One region of the Clostridium sp. LBM24168 genome, then DNA from elsewhere that is predicted to be linked to it. Evidence: riboswitches for the same ligand, from Rfam matches in the RefSeq annotation. Region 1 holds a riboswitch; the other holds the start of a gene.

Evidence for each region. Region 1 has a riboswitch for S-adenosylmethionine ahead of ACSVC9_RS01650 (pyridoxal phosphate-dependent aminotransferase). Riboswitches for the same ligand answer to the same signal wherever they lie in the genome.
Region 2: another riboswitch for S-adenosylmethionine. It lies ahead of metK (methionine adenosyltransferase); the one in region 1 lies ahead of ACSVC9_RS01650 (pyridoxal phosphate-dependent aminotransferase).

What each region holds. Positions count from the first base shown of each region.
Region 1 is NZ_CP196861.1:340,553-343,761, reverse strand. Features, by position in the region: gene ACSVC9_RS01655 (MetQ/NlpA family ABC transporter substrate-binding protein) at 1-672, opposite strand, end outside; gene ACSVC9_RS01650 (pyridoxal phosphate-dependent aminotransferase) at 697-1,869, opposite strand; SAM riboswitch class I at 1,959-2,060, opposite strand; gene ACSVC9_RS01645 (LysR family transcriptional regulator) at 2,110-2,988, opposite strand; gene ACSVC9_RS01640 (sulfite exporter TauE/SafE family protein) at 3,159-3,209, shown strand, end outside.
Region 2 is NZ_CP196861.1:3,129,391-3,132,599, reverse strand. Features, by position in the region: gene recD2 (SF1B family DNA helicase RecD2) at 1-843, opposite strand, end outside; gene metK (methionine adenosyltransferase) at 928-2,103, opposite strand; SAM riboswitch class I at 2,173-2,271, opposite strand; tRNA gene ACSVC9_RS15620 (tRNA-Tyr) at 2,312-2,396, opposite strand; tRNA gene ACSVC9_RS15615 (tRNA-Thr) at 2,404-2,479, opposite strand; tRNA gene ACSVC9_RS15610 (tRNA-Val) at 2,499-2,574, opposite strand; tRNA gene ACSVC9_RS15605 (tRNA-Tyr) at 2,580-2,664, opposite strand; tRNA gene ACSVC9_RS15600 (tRNA-Thr) at 2,670-2,745, opposite strand; gene yyaC (spore protease YyaC) at 3,035-3,209, shown strand, end outside.

The DNA of each region.
Region 1 (3,209 bases):
TTCCTGGAATATAGCATCTTTATTTGGATCCAGTTTGGCCTGTATTGCATAGTTGGTATTTATTGCGGCAACTGCAACATCACTTAAAGAACGAGGAACCATTGGCGCTTCGACTTCCAAAAATTGAATGTGTTTAGGATTTTCAGCCACATCCTTTATAGTAGCCTTTAGACTAACTCCACTTTTCAATTTTATAACCTTACCTTTTTCAAGAAGCATAAGTGCTCTTGCTTCATTAGTTGGATCATTTGGCAGGGAGATTTTATCCCCATCTTTTAGGTCATTTAAAGACTTTATCTTGCTGGAATATATACCCATTGGAAAGGTTACAGCATTCCCAACTTTCACCAGATTCATTCCGTGATCTTTGTTGAACTGATTTAAGTATGGTTCATGTTGATATATATTTGCATCAAGTTGCTTTTCATTTAATTGTGTATTTGGCTGAACATAATCGTTAAAACTTGTATACTCAACATCCAATCCCTGTTTTTTCGCAACTTCTTTAACCTTTTGTATTATTTCTTCATGAGGTCCTGCTGTAACCCCAACTTTAATTGTATTTGCTTCAGAATCCGATTTTCCCTCCGAACTCTTTGATGTAGCTCCACAACCTGAAAATACAATTGTTATTAAGAATATTGATATTAAAATGCTTCCTATCTTTTTCATAATAAGCCCCTCTTCATATAAAATTTATTCACTATAAAATCTAGCTTTTTCCTTAAGTGTCTTCAATTTTTCAATGGCCTTCAAAAGAGTATCATCTTTCTTTGCATAGTGGAGTCTTATAAGGTGGTTTACATCTTCTTTAAAGAAGCTTGAACCAGGTACGGCTCCTATTTTAACTTCTTTAGCCAGCCATTCACAAAATTTCAAATCGTTTTTTACGTTGAATTCAGATACATCTATTATTACATAATAAGCTCCATTGGGTTTTACATATTTTAATCCTGCTTCATCCAACCCGTTTAAAAAAAGATCTCTTTTCTTTGTATAAATGTTTTTCAACCAGTCATAATATTCTCCAGGCATTTTTAAGCCTGCAATTGCTGCTTCCTGAAGTGGTGCGGCTGCTCCAACCGTCAAAAAATCATGAATTTTTCTAACATTCTCTATTATTCTTTCATCTCCTATAACATATCCAAGTCTCCAACCTGTTATTGAATATGTTTTTGAAAGGGAACTACAGCTCAAAGTCCTGTTAAACATCCCTGGAAGTGAAGCAAAATAAATATGTTTATAAGGATCCATAACAATATGCTCGTATACTTCATCTGTTATTACAAATGTATCATATTTTTCAGCTAAACTTGCAATATACTGGAGCTCCTCCAAGGTGAAAACCTTTCCTGTAGGATTCGATGGATTACATAAAATGAGAGCCTTTGGTTTCTGCTTAAATGCATCCTCAAGTTCTTTCTTGTTGAATGAAAATTCCGGTGGATAAAGGGATACATATATTGGATCTGCTCCACTCAATATTGCATCTGCAGCATAGTTTTCATAAAATGGAGAGAATACTATAACCCTGTCACCCGGATCACAGACTGTCATGACAGAAGCCATCATTGCCTCCGTACTACCACAGGTAACAGCAATTTGTTTCTCAGGGTCTATATCTATTCCCATAAACTTTCTTTGTTTTTCTGCGAGAGCTTCCCTAAAATTTCCTGCACCCCAGGTAATCGCATATTGATGTGGACCTTTCTCTGCTGCAGCTTTAAGTGCTTCTTTTATTTCTTGCGGAGGATCAAAATCAGGAAAACCCTGTGACAAATTAATAGCTCCATATTTATTGGATATCCTTGTCATTCTCCTTATAACAGAATCTGTAAAGTTAACCAACTTCCTACTTAGTTCAGGCAACAAAAACACGTCCTTTCAAAATTATATTAAACAATAAGATTTATTCTCTAAATTAAAAAAACCCCTTTTCGATAAAAGAGGTAGCTTCCCTCTTATCTTTCAGTTAAAACTGCAGGAATTAGCACCTGGCAATAATAATTGCTGGTTGCTGGGTTTCATAGGGCCTTTCCCTCCACCTCTCTAGATAAGAATAAATCTATTAAATTATAGATATGATTATATTATTTACATGAAATAAAGTCAAGCCTTTTCTATCTGTGAAACTACATTCAAAAAATTTTTGGAAGCAGCTGACATATACCTGTTTTTTACACATATTGCGGCTATACTAGTTTCTAAATTTGAGTCATCAATTACTCTATAGTTCAAGTCTGATGCCTTTACTATATCTAATGCAGTCCTAGGAACCAGTGCAATTCCAATACCTGATTCTGCCCACAACAGAGTAGTCCTTGCATCATCACCTTTACATATTATTTCAGGTATAAAATCCACATTATGGCATGCCTCGAATATAATTTTCTCAAATCTCCTATATATGATAAGTGGCTTGTTCATGAGATCTCTTAAAATTATCGATTTTTTATCTGGAAAATAGTTTAAATCATTCCTAAAAACTGATATCATGGGTTCTCTGGAAAGTATTCTTACATTCAATCCCTCCTGGTTAAAGGGTGTTCTAACTATTCCTATGTCTATTACTCCACTATTTAATATTTCAAGTATCCTATATGTGTTTCCTTCCCATACTTCAAAATTTACATTTGGATATATGCTATGAAAATTTTCTATTATATAAGGGAAAAGTGTAGCCCCTGAAGATGAAACGGTTCCAATAGATAACGTGCCCTTTGTTCCTTCATTGAAATCCTTCAATTCCTTTACGGTTGAATCCACCAATTTCAATATCTGTTCAGCTCTGTTCTTGAGTATTTTACCGGCATCTGTCAGATGAATCTTTCTATTTCCCCTATCCATAAGTCTAGTACCCAATTCCTCTTCTAAAAGCTTTAAATGATAACTGAGAGGTGGTTGTGCTATATTGAGTTTTTTAGCTGCCTCCGTTATCTTTCCTTCTTCTGCAATTGCAAGAAAATATCTAAGTTGCTTAATATCCATGAAGAATATCACCTCTATAACTAAATAATAATAGTAAAAATATATAATAGAGAATATTTATATAATTTTTGTATATAAACAATATATAATTAATATTTTCAATATACTTTTATCCCTGATATAATAATACTTGAAAAATAAATTTTATTCAATATTGAGGAGATGATATTTTGTCACTGACGGTGCTAGAAATCCTATTGATATCTATTGTGGCAGGCATA
Region 2 (3,209 bases), 390 kb from region 1:
GCAATAATAGTAAATAGGCAAAAATACACAAACTTCATCTTTTGATTTCTCTAATTTAAGTTTTCCTTTAAGTGAACTATCATATATGTTCTCCTCTATTTCTTCTCTCGTCACATTAAGTACACTTTCCGCTTCCTGTATAACCTTTTCAAGAGGCATGTATGTATTGCCAAAATTACAAAATCTGCTCACTATGTATTTTATTCCACTTTGTATTCTAAAAGGTGAATTTGCTTCTATTCCAAGGCTTCTGGCTATTCTGTCAGCTATTTTAAATCCTATTCCAGATATTTCATCTGTAAGAACATATGGATTTTCTTTTACTATATTTATAGAATCTGCACCGAATCTTTTATGTATTTTCACACACTGATTTGCACCTATCCCATAAGTCTGTAAAAATACCATTATGCTCCTAACTTCACTTTGTTTTGAATAAGATTCACATATCAGGTTTATCTTTTTTTTTCCAATTCCATCTATTTCCCTTAACCTCTCAATATGATTATCCATTACATCCAGAGTCTTATCTCCAAATTTATCTACTATTTTCCTTGCAGTAACAGGTCCTATGCCAGATATGGCTCCAGACGATAAGTATCTTTCAATTCCAATCGTAGTATCTGGTACTATTTCTTCAGAGTATTTAATCTTAAATTGCTTTCCAAACTGCGGATGTGTTACCCATTCACCTATAAACTTCAAGTTCTGTCCTTCCATAATAAAAGGTATATTTCCTACTACCGTAGTAATACCACTCTTATTTTTCAACTTGGCAACTACATATCCATTATCCTCATTTTGAAATACTACATCATCTATAACACCCTGTATTTCCTGCATAAAATCTCCCTACTTTTAAAAAATTATATCCATAAATTAATTATAACACATTAGGCACGCATCATTTTAGATGCGTGCCTTTATTTATAAGTACTTTTTTATTTCATCCACTTTATTGAGTTTTTCCCATGGTACATCTATGTCTGTTCTTCCAAAATGTCCATATGCTGCTACCTGTCTATATATAGGTCTTCTCAAATCCAAATACCTTATTATAGCTCCAGGTCTCAAATCAAATACTCTATTTACTATATCCACTATTCTATCTTCTGAAATTTTTCCAGTACCAAAAGTATCTACTGTTATAGATACTGGTTTTGCAACTCCTATAGCATAAGCCAGCTGTATTTCCAGTTTATTAGCCAAACCTGCTGCCACAAGATTCTTTGCAACCCATCTTGCTGCATAAGCAGCTGATCTATCAACTTTAGTCGGATCTTTTCCAGAAAATGCGCCACCACCATGTCTTCCATATCCACCATAAGTATCAACTATTATTTTTCTTCCTGTAAGTCCAGAATCTCCCTGTGGACCTCCAACTACAAATCTTCCTGTAGGATTTATAAAATACCTTGTATTATCATCTAAAAATTTCGATGGTATCACCGGTTTTATGACATTCTCTATTATATCTCTGTTTATCTGCTCCTGACTTACACGTGGATCATGCTGTGATGATATGACTACAGTATCTATTCTGATCGGTTTATCATTTTCATATTCTACTGTAACCTGTGTCTTCCCATCTGGTCTTAAATAAGAAAGGGTACCATCTTTTCTAACAGCTGCTAATCTTTTTGCAAGTTTATGTGCCATACTTATTGGAAGCGGCATATATTCTGGAGTTTCATTTGTAGCAAAGCCAAACATCATTCCCTGATCTCCTGCGCCTATAGCATCTTCCTTGTCCATTTCACCAGATTTAGCTTCAAAAGCTTCATTTACTCCCATGGCTATATCTGACGACTGTTCGTCTATTGAAGATATTACCGAACAAGTATCACAGTCAAAACCGTATTTTGCCCTAGTATAGCCTATCTCTCTTACAGTATTTCTAACTATTTTAGGAATATCCACATAGCAATTAGTTGATATTTCACCCATAACCAGAATCATTCCTGTTGTAGTTATAGTCTCACAAGCTACTCTTCCATCAGGATCCTGCGCCATTATTGCATCAAGTATAGCATCTGAAATTTGATCACACATTTTATCTGGATGCCCTTCTGTAACTGACTCAGAAGTGAACAACTTTTTCATCTCTTTTACCTCCATCTATATAAAATAAAAAACCTCTTAATAAAAAGAGGTTAATAAGCTTTATCAACTCCCTTATCTTGCAGAACAACTGCAGGAATTGGCACCTTAGTATAATTACCGGTTGCCGGGTTTCAAAGGGCCCTTTCCCTCCACCTCTCTTGATAAGAGTTTCAAATTATAAAATAAAAAACACCTAATAGTGTTTTTATGGTGGAGGAAGATGGATTCGAACCATCGAAGTCAATGACAACAGATTTACAGTCTGCCCCCTTTAGCCACTCGGGAATTCCTCCATATTTTTGGTGCTGGCAGTAGGCATCGAACCCACGACCTACTGATTACAAGTCAGTTGCTCTACCAGCTGAGCTATGCCAGCTTATTCATTATTTTATACATGGTGGGCACAACAGGGCTCGAACCTGTGACCCTCTGCTTGTAAGGCAGATGCTCTCCCAGCTGAGCTATGCGCCCGAAATTGGTGGAGGAAGATGGATTCGAACCATCGAAGTCAATGACAACAGATTTACAGTCTGCCCCCTTTAGCCACTCGGGAATTCCTCCACTTTTGGTGCTGACAGTAGGCATCGAACCCACGACCTACTGATTACAAGTCAGTTGCTCTACCAGCTGAGCTATGTCAGCTTATTATGTAATTCATTTACAATCAACATTACGCATTGACGTATGTTAGTATACCGTTTAAATATCTCTTTTTCAAATTTTATTTTGTATTATATTCTAGTGTTTAAATTGTTTTTTCTTCATATTTCTTTATATTTCTCTTTAAATCACATTTTCACAATTTCTACTCAACATATTACTTATTCTAATTTTCTTCAGGCCTTCATATAAATTATATATGACGTTTCAAACAGTTGCATATGTACATCTTATGAAATGAAATAAAGCACAATTTAAAGAGGTGAATATTTTGAACAAAGTAAAAGTCAACTATAAAACTCCCCTGGCATATTACAAATTAGCACATTTTCTAAGAGATCATATCGATAAAAATACAATCATAGTTTGTATTGGCACAGATAGATATATAGGTGATTGTCTTGGCCCTTTAGTAGGTACATTACTTACATATAAACACTTTCCTC